One region of the Paenarthrobacter aurescens genome, then DNA from elsewhere that is predicted to be linked to it. Evidence: predicted binding sites of a transcription regulator. Region 1 holds the regulator's gene; each other region holds the start of a gene.
The links. The regulator Rex, encoded in region 1, represses fermentation and respiration genes when NADH is low (regulators of the CRP and FNR family bind a similar motif). The targets are predictions, from matches to a motif close to CTTGTGAANNNNTTCACAAG.
Positions count from the first base shown of each region.

Region 2: the regulator Rex is predicted to act here: its motif matches at 1,546-1,565, upstream of ABI796_RS03560 (queuosine precursor transporter).
Region 3: the regulator Rex is predicted to act here: its motif matches at 1,276-1,295, upstream of ABI796_RS02035 (ALF repeat-containing protein).
Region 4: the regulator Rex is predicted to act here: its motif matches at 1,698-1,717, upstream of ABI796_RS11265 (glyceraldehyde-3-phosphate dehydrogenase).

Region 1 covers NZ_CP157456.1:3,348,119-3,351,368, forward strand. The annotation lists gene ABI796_RS15510 (hypothetical protein) at 1-293, shown strand, start outside; gene ABI796_RS15515 (hypothetical protein) at 555-1,328, shown strand; gene ABI796_RS15520 (redox-sensing transcriptional repressor Rex) at 1,377-2,084, opposite strand; gene ABI796_RS15525 (glutaredoxin family protein) at 2,161-2,415, opposite strand; gene ABI796_RS15530 (HAD family phosphatase) at 2,580-3,250, shown strand, end outside.
Region 2 covers NZ_CP157456.1:725,059-728,308, forward strand. The annotation lists gene ABI796_RS03550 (TIGR01777 family oxidoreductase) at 1-835, opposite strand, end outside; gene ABI796_RS03555 (TetR/AcrR family transcriptional regulator) at 832-1,494, opposite strand; gene ABI796_RS03560 (queuosine precursor transporter) at 1,768-2,478, shown strand; gene tgt (tRNA guanosine(34) transglycosylase Tgt) at 2,506-3,250, opposite strand, start outside.
Region 3 covers NZ_CP157456.1:402,360-405,609, forward strand. The annotation lists gene ABI796_RS02030 (amino acid permease) at 1-1,217, opposite strand, end outside; gene ABI796_RS02035 (ALF repeat-containing protein) at 1,475-3,250, shown strand, end outside.
Region 4 covers NZ_CP157456.1:2,430,696-2,433,945, forward strand. The annotation lists gene ABI796_RS11265 (glyceraldehyde-3-phosphate dehydrogenase) at 1-1,476, opposite strand, end outside; RNA gene rnpB (RNase P RNA component class A) at 1,740-2,131, opposite strand; gene ABI796_RS11275 (YaaA family protein) at 2,190-2,954, shown strand; gene ABI796_RS11280 (zinc ribbon domain-containing protein) at 2,985-3,250, opposite strand, start outside.

The sequences.
Region 1 (3,250 bases):
CAGGATTCGCTGCCATCGCACTGATCCTCCTTCTGCTCACCTTGGCCGTGTCCGCCGCACAAGTAGTCCTGGCCATGAAAATGAAGGAAGGCAAGGAGTGGGCCCGCCTCGCGTTGACCATCCTTGCCGGCATTTCCCTCCTGCTGGCCATCTTCGGGGCAGCCAGTGGCGGCGGTTCCGGGATGGGCCTGGGCGGTAACTGGTTCGGCTTCCTTGTCAGCGCCGTTGCCGTGGTCTTGATGTGGCTCCCCAATTCACAGCTCTGGTTCAAGGCAGTAAAGGGTCACGCCTGAGACCTGCCCGAGTACCGTCGTCGAGCATTAACGGCGGAAATGCGTGCTGAAGGCCGCGGTTGAACCTCCGGGTTGCCGCGGCCTTCATCATGAAGGCGTAAGCCCACATGATGATTTTTCCTGCCAGCTTGAAATAACTGCGTGTGATCGTCTGCAGCGTCCGGACCCGGGATGTACGGTGGTAGCAGAACCACGCTGGGGGCAGGGTCAATTTGCTGATCCCGGCGGCCGCACCAGCAGTCGAACAAGCAAAGGAATGCCATGAGCAACCCTCCGTACCCGCCCTCAAACCCGGGCGATCCCAACCAGCCCGGGACCGACGGTTCCCAGCCATCTGCACCGCAGACCCCGGCACCGCAGTACGGTCAGCCCGCCGCCCCGCAGTACGGGCAGCAGTCCCCCGCCGCACCCCAGTACGGCCAGCCCGCCGCCCCCCAATACGGGCAGCAGTCCGCACCGCAGTATGGCCAGCAGCCTTCCCCCTATGGTCAGCCTCCCGCAGCTCCGCAGTACGGCCAGGACACCAACTGGCCAAGCCAGCAGCCCGGACCCACCACCGTGCCGCCCATGGTTAACTACGCGTTCTGGATGATCATCGCCGCCGGCATCCTTTCCGCCATCAGCTCCTTGCTCCTGGCCACCACCGGCGCCGACGTCTTCATTGACATGATGAATCAGCAGGCCGCTCAACAGGGCACGGATCTTCCGCCGGAAAGCATGGAAGGCATGCGTGGCATCATGGCCGTCAGCGCCATAGTCGGTGCCATCTTGAGCCTCGGCCTGTATGCATTGGTCGCTTTCCCGGTCCGGAAAGGCAAGAACTGGGCAAGGATCCTGGGCACAGTCTTCGCTGCCATCTCGGTACTTGGCCTCACGGGCCTGTTCCAGTTCGGTCCCACGTACGGCTTCATGCAGCTGATCGTGATTCTCCTGGGCGTTGCAGCAATCGTCATGCTCTACCTGCCGGCGTCGGCTCCGTACTTCCGCAAGGCGCAGCCGTTCGGCAATCCTTACCAGAACCCCTACGGCCGCTAAAAACGCAGGCTTTCAAGCACCCAACGCGGGCGCGGACCCCGGCAAAGGCTAAACAGCCTGGCCCGGTGTCTGCGCCCGTTGTGCGTGATAGGCCAGAATCTGTAGCTCGGTTGCCATGTCCACCTTCCGGAGGTTGACGTGGGGTGGAACCTGCAGCAATACCGGGGCGAAACTGAGGATGCTCCGGATCCCGGCGGCAATGACGCGGTCGCACACGGCCTGGGCCACGGTGGCGGGCAGCGCCAGGACCACCATGTTGGTGTGGGTTCGTTCAAGGACCCGCTCAAGTTCGGCCGAATCACTGACCCGCAACCAGCCCACCTCATTGCCGATCACCATGGGGTCGGCGTCGAAGATGGCAACTACGTCAAAGCCGCGTGATTCGAAACCGCCATACCGGGCGAGGGCTTTGCCGAGGTTACCGGCACCAACAATCGCCACTTTCCAGTCGTGGGTCAGGCCCAGAGCTGCCGCGATGTGGCGGCTCAGGTACTGGACCTCGTAGCCCACACCACGGGTCCCGTAAGAGCCAACGTAGGAGAGGTCCTTGCGGAGTGTGGATGAACTGACGCCTGAGGCTTCCGCCAGCGCTTCAGAGGAAACCCGTTCAACGCCCTCGGCCAAGAGCGAGTTGAGCGCGCGCAAATAGAGGGTCATCCGGGCCACAGCCGCGGGTGGGATCTGCTTGGCGGCAGGCTCGTTGTCTCCGGTTGTGGCTTCCGGGGACGGTTCCAGCGCAGTCACGGTATTCTCCATTGCGTCGCTTTGTTGTTCCACTCTATGACCCTCGCCCGGACTCAACAAAAGCCATTACCTGCGGGTAGATCCACCCTCAGCTCTCCAGGACTTTCTTCAAGGTCCGGGTGAGCCGCTCCTCGTCGATCTTCCAGAAATCGCGCTGGATGCCATTGACCAGAACTACTGGAATCTCCTCAGCGAAGCGCTCCTGAAGTTGGGGGTCGCTGTCAATCCTCTGTTCGGTCCACTGCACGCCAAGACTTTTTGTGACGCGCTCGACGGCGGCACGCGCCTCGGTGCAGAGGTGGCAGTCAGCTTTGGTGAGGAGGACGACGTCGGGAATAGCCATGTCTCAAAGGTACCGGCCCAACCATCTCTCACATCCCACCCCCCTCCCGCCCAACCCTCACTCACATCCCACCCCCTCCCGCCCAACCCTCACTCACATCCCACCCGAGGGTTGCCGGGAGTGCGCACCCAACGCGGGACCCGGTGATTGACTAGACTCAAGGCATGCCCGAGGAGAAGAACGCCGCCGTGGTCGCAGATGCCTTGGTGCAGCAGGATGCCGCACAGAGGGATGCGGCCAAAACGGACATCGCCCGGAAGTACGCCGGCGAGGCCGCTTTCTTTGACGTCGACAATACGTTGATGAAAGGTGCAAGCCTCTTCCACGTGGCACGCAAAATGTACGAGCGCAAAGCCTTCACACTTTCCCAGGCTGCTGGGTTCGCTTGGAAACAGTTCAAGTTCGTTATGCGCGGCGAGAACATGGAGGACGTCCATTCCGTGCGTGACTCCGCCTTGACACTGGCTGCGGGCATCACCGTGGAAGACATCAAGGCCTTGGGCGAAGAGGTCTACGACGAAATGATCGAGTCACGGATCTGGCCGGGGACCAAAGCGCTTGCCGAACAGCACCTTCGGGTTGGCCGGAAAGTGTGGCTTGTGACGGCCACGCCCATCGAGGTGGCTACGGTCATTTCCACCCGACTCGGCCTTACTGGTGCCCTGGGTACCGTGGGCGAAGTGGACGAAGGCATGTACACGGGAAAATTGGTTGGCGACATCCTGCACGGACCCGCCAAGGCGATCGCAGTCCAACTCGTGGCAGATCGCGAAGGGCTGGATTTGGACCATTGCTGGGCTTACAGCGACTCCGCCAATGACATCCCTTTGCTCAC
Region 2 (3,250 bases), 1.7 Mb from region 1:
CATCGAGCAGTTTCCGGGGCTCTACCCATCTGCTTTTGAGCACCAGCTCGGTCTGTGTCCGGATCAGCACGGCCCCGGCCTCGAGCAACCATGACGGCGTCGGGATGCCGAACGGGACACGCATGCTTTGCCTGACCAGTGACATCAGCTCGCGGTTGTCCACCGGGTACGGCGACGCCGCGTTCAGGGGCCCAGTCAGCTCACCATGAGCGTGCGCGAACAGCACCACACGGAACAAGTCCTCCACATGAATCCAGCTGAACTTCTGCGTGCCCGGGCCCATATACCCGCCCAAGCCAAGCCGGGCGAGGTTCCGGAACGGACCCATCACGCCACCACCAGGTCCCAGCACAATCGCAATGCGGAGCGGCACCTTGCGGGTAGCAGGCACAACGGCAGCGTCCAGCTCATCCTCCCAAGCACGGGCCACATCCACGGAAAACCCGCTACCCAGCTCACCTGAGTCCTCCGACTGCGGGCGATCTTCCGCATGACGGTAAATGGTGCCCGTACTTGAATTGATCCACGTCCGGGGTGGGTCCTCACACGCAGAAACCGCCCGTCCCAGCTCCCGTGTGGTCAATACCCGGGAGTCCATGATTTCGCGCCGGTTCCGGACGTTGTAACGGCAATTCACGGACCGTCCGGCGAGGTTGACCAGCAGTTCGGCGCCGTCCAGGGCTGTGGTGATGGCGCCGTCGTCGTTCCATTGAGCGTCAGCTGAAGCGCCCCGCCCAACGGTCCGGACCTGCCACCCCTCCTCAACAAACCGCTCCCTGAAGTATCTGCCGATGAACCCGGATGCGCCCGCGAGAACCACTGTCCGCGGCTTCACGCGTCTTCCTTTACGCTGCGCACCAAGCCCAGGACGTCGTCGAACACTTTGCTCACGCCCGGAATTTTTGCCAGCGAGAGGCCGCGGGCCACGAGTGGGGCCGCGCCGTCGATCAGTTTCCGTGTGCGTCGCTGGCCTTCGGAATGGTCGTACACCCAAAACAGCGCCACCCCCATGTACGCCAGCCACAGCAGCTCGGGCAGATCGCCGCGTAACTTTTTGGCGACCGAAGGGGAGGAACCTTCGACGGCGGACCGGAAGATCGCGAGAGAAGCCTCACGGGCGGTGGTGGACGCCTCGCCAAACGGGTTGACGGGCGACGACGGCCGGATCGCCGTGGCAATGAAGTCGGAACCGAACTGGTGGTAAGGAGCCATGACGTCGATCCCGGTATGCAGCACTGCCTTCAGCCGCCCTGCCAGATCCTGGACTCCTTCGAGAGCCTCCGCTGCGACGACTGCGTGCTCGTCCTGCACCTGGATGTAGAGCTCTTGGACCAGCTCGTCCTTGGAGGCGAAGTAGTAGTACGCGTTGCCCACCGAGACGCCGGCTTCCTGTGCGATGGCGCGCATAGTGGTCTTCTCAAAGCCCACTTCGCGGAACATCTTCAGTGCGACGTCGGCAACGAGTTGCCGGGTCTGCTCGCTTTTTGCTGCCATCCGCTGCTCCTGACTCCGATTTGAACGTGTTCAAGAACGAGTATGGCACGATTTCTGAACGTGTTCAAAAAGAGGGATGTGAGAGAGGGTCGGCCGGAAGCGCCCGGGATGTGAGAGAGGGACGGCCGGAAGCGCCCGGGATGTGAGAGAAGGGCGGGGCAGGAGTGGGAGAATGGAACCGGTGCCGGGCCGGATGCCCCACCAACCACAGTGCTAATACAGCGGGGCCCTTGGAGAAGGAGCCTGCGCGAACCACTACGAAATGGATGACCCATGCCCTCGCCCTCAGGCTCCAGTACTTTGAGCAAGCCCGCGCCGCGCTTCGCTTCGATCGGCTCTCCCTACTTCGGCATCATGCTGGCCATCATGGCCGTGGTGCTGATCCTGTCCAACATCGGCGCCTCCAAGGGCGTTGTGCTGGGCCCGATCATCACGGACGGCGGATTTTTCCTCTTCCCCATCGCCTACATTCTTGGCGACGTGATGAGCGAGGTGTACGGCTTCAAAGTTGCACGCAAAGCGATCATCACCTCGTTCGCGCTCTCAGTGTTCGCGTCCCTCTGCTACTGGATCATCATTGTGCTGCCCGGCTTCACTGACGACTACGGCACCAGCAAACAGGCGGCTATCGAAGGCGCACTCGGCCCCGTGCCGTTGATCGTCCTTGGTTCGCTGCTGGCCTTCCTTGCCGGGCAAACCATCAATTCCTGGATCCTGGTCAAGATGAAGGCCCGCACCGGTGAGAAATCCCTGTGGGCACGGCTCATGGGCTCGTCCGTGGTGGGCGAATTGGTGGACACCTTGATCTTCTGCAGCATCGCGGCGTCGGTCATTGGCATCACGGACTTCGGCTCGTTCCTGAACTACGCCTTGGCAGGCTTCGTCTACAAGACCGCCGTGGAGTTCCTGTTCGTCCCGGTCACCGTGCTGGTAGTTGGTTGGATCAAGAAGCGCGAGCCAAGCTACGGCACAGTCGCAGCTTAGGCCTCCGTCCAGCGGAGCGGCAACAAGCTAGGAGTAGTACCGGCCCAGCGTCTCGGCCTTGAACTCGAAGAAGTCCCCGGATTCGATGGCCAGGCGGGCGTCGTCCACCATCTTCACCACGAAGCGCTCGTTGTGGATGGAGATGAGCGTTGCCGAGAGCATTTCCTTGGCCTTGAACAGGTGGTGGATGTACGCCCGGGAGTAATTCACGCAGGTGTAGCAGTCGCAGCCGTCCTGCAACGGGCCGAAGTCGGTCTTGTAGCGGGCCCCGGACAAGTTGAAGCGTCCAAACGGGGTGTAGAACGCCGAGTTCCGGGCAACGCGGGTAGGGGAGACACAGTCGAAGGTATCGGCTCCGTTCTCGATCGCCGTGAAGATGTCGTCCGGCTCTGAGATACCCAACAGGTGGCGGGGCTTGTTCTCAGGCAGCTCTTCATTGCACCAGCGCACAATGGTGCCAAGGTTTTCCTTCTCCAGCGCACCGCCAATCCCGTACCCGTCAAAGGGCATGGCGCCCAGGTCCTGGCAGGCTTTGCGGCGCAGGTCCTCGTACTGGGCGCCTTGAATGACCCCGAACAGTGCTTGGTATGGCTTAGCCGCGCGCGAGGACGTCAGGGACGCGTGCTCCTCCAAGCACCTCAGCGCCCAAAGCCGGGTCCGCTCCAGCGACTCCTCCTGGTAGGCCCGGGAGTTCTGCAGCGTGGTGAGCTCATCGAACGCGAACATGATGTCCGCGCCGATCTGGTGCTGTACCTGCATGGAAATTTCGGGG
Region 3 (3,250 bases), 1.4 Mb from region 1:
CCCTTGCGCTTGATCTCCCGCTTCATGGCCACATGCGAAGCGAGGATCATCACCCAAACCCAGACCGTAGCGAAGGTAGCGATTGAAGCGATGAGCACAAACACATCCTCCGGAATGACCGCGTTCAACACCACGCCCACCAGGAGGATGCCGCCCATCATCACCACGGTCATCCACGGAACGCCGTGCCGGGAGATCTTGCTGAAGCTCTTGGGTGCGTGCCCTTGCTGGGCCAACCCGAAGAGAATGCGTCCGGCCCCAAAGATGTCGCTGTTGATGGCAGAAAGCGCGGCCGTGATGACCACGGCATTGAGGATGTGCGGTGCGGCAGGGATCCCCAGACCATCGAAAATCTGCACAAACGGACTTCCGCTGCTGCCGATCTCGTTCCAGGGGAAGATGCTCATCAGCACGCCCAACGTCAATACGTAGAAGAGCAGCACGCGGACCGGCACAGTATTAACTGCCTGCGGGATCACCTTCTTGGGGTTCGTGGCCTCGCCTGCCGTGATGCCGATCGTCTCGATGCCGCCAAAGGCAAACATGACGACGGCGAACGCGGCCAGTAGCCCCTCAAAACCGTTCGGGAACAAACCGCCGTGATTCACCAGGTTCCCCAGTCCCGGTGCCACGCCACCGCCGTCCCCCGTTTGGAAACCGAAGACGATGATCGCTGCTCCGCCGACGATCATTGCAATGATCGCCACCACCTTGATGAGCGAGAACCAGAACTCAAGCTCCCCGAACACTTTCACGCTGAGCAGGTTCATGGCACCCAGGAACAGGATGATGGCCAGCACCCAAATCCATCTGTCCACCTGGGGGAACCAGAACCCCATGTAAATACTGAAGGCCGTGACGTCGGCGATAGCTACGATCGCCATCTCGAACACGTAGGTCCATCCGGTCACGAAGCCCGCGAATGGTCCCAGGTACTTGGACGCGTACTGGCCGAAGGAGCCGGATACCGGGTGTCGGACAGCCATTTCGCCCAGCGCACGCATCACCATGAACACGGCAGCGCCGCCGATGATGTAGGCCAGCAGGACGGCGGGTCCTGCTTTCTGGATGGCGGAGGCGGAGCCGTAGAAAAGGCCGGTGCCGATCGCGGATCCGAGCGCCATGAAGCGAATGTGACGGACGTTGAGGCCTCGGCTGAGCGCCGTACCCGCGGCTTGGAGGACAGAGCTCTCCGCAGCCAGCTTGGTTTGTTGCATAGTAAAACCTTCTCGTCTTTGGGAGGGGATCGCTATCCAGCAGATCACTTTTGACGCCCTTGTGATGGGACTCACGGGGGTTTGGTGTCTTTGATCGCAGACAGTCTCATGACTCTGTTTTTAGGAGTGGTAAAAGTCATAGTCCGTAGTCGGATATGATGACCGCGGACAGCTCGTCACAGGTCAGGCATCCCTCGCATCCGCGTCGCCCCCATTGAACTCCGTGCTGCCAATCGCATTCGTTACTTGGGGGACCCTTGTTATCTTCATTCCGCGCTACCCGGCGCCGTGTTACTGCTGCCCTGATTGCCGTTGCAGCTGGGGCTTCTCTGCTCTTCGCTGCTCCAGCCCAGGCCTACGACATTCCCACCTTTGAGGTGCCGCACGCCGCTCAGGCTCCTGTCCCGTTCGTGGAGCGGGCCACTGATACTGCCGGCGTTGTTGAGCTGTGGAAGACAGGTGGCCCTGCAACCCGCGCCGCTGCTGCGACCGCGCTGGTGGGTGGCGCCGATGCGCTTCAGGCATTCCTCGACGCCGGACAGGACGTCACGCTCGCCGCGGACCGCAAGCAGCTGGTCACCGAGCTGACGACGCGGGGAAGTGCGCATGTTCGCTCAACTGCGCAAAAGATCCTGGCGGCGAATGACCCCGCGACGATCGATGCGTTCCTTGCTACGGGCTGGGCCGAGACGTGGAAGGGTGACCTCAGAGTCGCTGCTACGTTCTTTCAGGAGTACGGCAATGTCCATGTTGAACGCGCCGCGGCCGAGAGTCTGGACAAGGGCGATGGGGCTATTGAGAAGTTTGTCCTTGAGGGCTGGCGCGCCAAGGTCTGGATGACGGACCGCATGGCGGCTTATGCGGTGTTGGCTTCCGAGAATCCTGCAGTCTCTGCCGCTGCGGAGGCCGCGCTGAAAACCGAAAACGGGGATGTGGTGGCCGATTTCCTTCGCTACGGCCAGTTTGTGGTTGCCGGTCACGACGCTGAGTTGAGGACAGTGTCCGGGCTGCTCCAGCAGGTCAAGGCCGATGTCGCAGCCAACCCCAACGGCACCGCAGCTGTTGCTGATCGCGCGAAGGCCGCCATAGAGAAAGCCAAAAATGCGGCATCAGCTGCGAGGGAAGCAGACACCGCCAGATTGATGGCCGATTGGAAATTCCAGTCCGCGCAGGCACTCCCACGTGCTGTTATCGACGGCGCAAGCATGATCACTGAGAAGCCACTACGGGAAGCCTTTGCCAAGGCAGCCAAAGAAGTGCCCGGTCTACTCGCAACCCTGACGGCCCCCGGTGCCGACCTCAACACCCTGATCAACGAAGCACGCCAAGCCACCTTGGACCTTGGGCTGGTAGGTACACCGGAGGTTCGGAAAGCCGCGGAGGCCGCGCTGCTGGGTGGCGACGCCGCGATCAAGGACTTCATCACCGTCGGGCACGATGCTGCAGAAACGTTGGATGGCACCGTCATGCTCAACGAGAGGCAGCGCGTTGCCCAGCTCCACGCTACGGGCGGCGAATACGTTCGCAAGGCGGCCTCGATAGCCGGAAAGTCCTGGAGTCACCCGGATACCCGCTACTTCCTTGAGTACGGATTGGCTCAGGCGCAGGAGCTCGACAACCGCATCCTCGCCTACCAGAAGCTGGACGATGCAGATCTGGAACTGCGGGTTGCCGCCAATATAGCCCTGGAAGGTAGCCGGGCAGACGCGCAAGCATTCGCTACGGTCTGGCAGTTTGCAGCCGCCGATCGAGACGCGGCAACCACTGCCCACGTTGCCTCTATCGACGCCATGATCGCCGAGCTTGTTGGGCTTGCAGACACAGCAGCCGTCGACGCCGGTAAGGCGGCCGACGCTGCCAAGGCCGCGGAAGAGGCACGCCAAGCGGAAGAGGCACGCCAAGCCGAAGCCGCACGCCAAGCGGAAGCCGCCGCGGAAGCTGCACGCCAGGCCGAAGCTGCCGCGGCCGCTGCTGGTGGACAGCCCGGCCAGGCTGGAGCCGGACAGGTTGATGTTTCACAGCACTCCGGTGCC
Region 4 (3,250 bases), 920 kb from region 1:
AGTTTCAAGCACAGCGATGGGCGCAACCACGTCACGTGCAGGGAAGGACGGCGGGTTCACACCGGCCATCTCTTCCATGACACGAACAACCTGGCAGGAGTAGCCGAATTCGTTGTCGTACCAGACGTACAGAACGAGGTTCTTGTCGTTGGAAATCGTTGCGAGGCCGTCCACGATGCCCGCGCGGCGGGAGCCAACGAAGTCGGTGGAGACAACATCCGGAGAGTCGATGTAATCGATCTGCTTGCGAAGATCCGAGTGGAGGGACATTTCGCGGAGGAAGTCGTTGACTTCATCCCGGGTGGTGCCCTTTTCAAGGTTCAGATTCAAAATGGCCATGGAGACATCCGGGGTGGGTACGCGGATGGCGTTGCCTGTGAGCTTGCCCTGCAGTTCCGGAAGCGCCTTGGCTACAGCCTTCGCGGCACCGGTCTCCGTGATGACCATGTTCAATGCTGCGGAACGGCCGCGGCGGTCACCCTTGTGGAAGTTGTCAATCAGGTTCTGGTCATTGGTGAAGGAGTGAACGGTCTCCACATGGCCGTGAATGATGCCGAATTTGTCATTAATGGCCTTCAGCACCGGCGTAATGGCGTTGGTGGTGCAGGATGCTGCGGTGACGATCTTGTCTTCATCTGAGATGTCGCGGTGGTTGATGCCGTGAACAATGTTCTTCAGATCGCCCTTGCCCGGGGCCGTCAGCAGAACGCGGGCAGCGCCCTTGCTCTGCAGGTGCTGGGAAAGGCCCTCGGCGTCACGCCAGCGGCCGGTGTTGTCTACTACCAAGGCATCCTTGATGCCGTAAGCGGTGTAGTCAACAGTGGCAGGGTTGTCCGAGTAGATCACCTGGATCTGTACACCGTTGGCCGTGATGGTGTTGGCTTCCTCGTCCACGCGGATGGTGCCTTCGAAGGAGCCATGTACCGAGTCCCGGCGAAGCAGCGAAGCGCGCTTCACGAGGTCATTCTCAGCACCCTTGCGGACAACAATCGCGCGAAGGCGCAGACCGTGTCCGCCGCCGGCCTTTTCAATCAGGATGCGGGCCAGGAGACGGCCGATGCGGCCAAAGCCGTACAGCACGACGTCGGTGCTGGTGCGGTCGTCAGCCCCACGCTTTCCCACGATTTCTGCGAGCTCGGCACGCAGGTACTCATCCAGGGAGGCCCCGTTGCCTTCGGCCCGGAACTTCTCGGTCAAGCGTGCAATATCAATGGCGGCCGCACCGAGTTCCAGCTCAGAGAGTGCGTTCAGCAGCGGAGCAGTCTCTTCGAGCAGCAGTTCATGGTTGCTCATCCGGCGCGCAAATCGGTGTGCCTTGAGGATGTTCATGGTGGACTTGTTGATCAGGCTCCGGCCGTGGATGCTCGTGACCACATTGTTTTCCCGGTACAACCGGCCGATTACCGGAATCATGGCTTCGGCGAGGGCCTCCCGGCCCATCCACTTATCAAGACAAGAATCTGACGTCTGGCTCACAGAACTACCTTCCTTGGGTCAACCACATACGTCCTCGTATGCAGATGGCAGCGGCCGCCCGGAGTAGTCCTGCGGCTCATGCGCCGGCGGGCTTCGGTCCACCCACAGCGCCTTGAACGAGAGCAAAGAAAATCCGCCGGCTGCGAACGCAGTCCCGGCGGCAGAACATCTACGTTCAGTAACCATTCTAAGGCGGAAGGCAGGAGCATAGGACGCCCTGCGGCGTGAAATCACTCACACGCCGGTTTCGCGCCAGTCATAAATGGATGGGTCGACCGATACGCCGGGTTCTGTCATCCCTGCCGTTACCGGAAAGGGAGTGGCGGCCATCCATCTACGAACGCCGTTGCCGACGCCCTCCAGCAGCCTACCCGGACACTCGGGCGAGCAGCCCTCAAACGTGTCCTGTCTGGCCTTGCTCCGGGTGGGGTTTACCTAGCCTCCCCGGTCACCCAGGGAGCTGGTGGTCTCTTACACCACCGTTTCACCCTTACCTGCTGCCCTGCGATGCGGAACATCACAGGACACAGGCGGTCTGTTCTCTGTGGCACTGGCCTGCGGGTTACCCCGAGTGGGCGTTACCCACCACCCTGCTCTACGGAGCCCGGACGTTCCTCGAGCCACTTTCGTGACGCGCGACCGCCTGGTCGACCCATCCGCTGTCCAGTCTACCGGCGTCCGGACGTGCCGATGGCCGACGGTAATATCGACTGGTGCTGATTCTGCTGCCGCCTTCCGAAGGCAAGACCCCCGCCGCCAAGGGCCCATCCATTAACTGGGATTCGCTCAGCTTTCCTGAACTGAACCCCTACCGGGCCAAGGTGCTCGAAGCGCTGGGCACCGTGAGCGCGCATGAGGATGCCCTCGCCTTGCTGGGGGTGGGCGCCTCCTTACGGAACGACGTCGAACGCAACACCAGACTCCACGCGGAGCCGGCCGCACCGGCGCACCAGGTCTACTCCGGGGTCCTTTACGACGCCCTGGGGTACAGCACCATGACGCCGACGCAACGCCGCAAGGCCGACGAGTCAGTCCTGGTGGTTTCTGCCCTGTGGGGCGCCATCGGTTTCGGCGACCACGTGCCCGCCTATCGCTTGTCCATGGGAACCGCACTGCCCGACGTCGGGCGCCTTGCTTCCTATTGGAAGCCGCAGCTTAACGCTGCCCTCGCCTCACGCACTGAAGGCGAGCTGTTGGTGGACTGCCGCTCCAGCACCTACGCCGCGGCCTGGGCTCCTCCGGCGTCCCGGACAGTCAACGTGAACGTCTTCAATGAGGCTGACGGCAAGCGCACGGTAGTCAGCCACTTCGCCAAGCACACCCGCGGCGAACTGGCCAGGCACTTGCTGACCCGTCGCGGCAAAGCACCGGCAACCCCGGAGCAGCTCCTGAAGGCTGCCGGTGAAATGTGGACTGCCGAACTGGTTGAGGGCACGGCCCGCAAGCCGCACGCATTGAACATCATCCTGTCCAGCTGATCCGCCCGTTACAGGCGGGGCGGGCTTGATTCAGTTCCACTCCGCCGAGCGAACAAGGATGACACCTGAATCCGGGCAAAAGACAATATCGTCCTCAGCTGCGGCTTTGACTTCGGCGAGATCGCCGGGGCTGAGCATCATGCCGGAGCCTTCGGACTTACCGTGGAAGAGCCGTGCTGCACCGACGCCCCTCTTGGCAATGGTTTTCTCATAGATGGCAAGAATTCCGGCGTCCAGCGATTCGGCGAAGGCGGCCCGCTGGCCCCGAACCACTGCTTCTTCGGCCGCGATCTCGG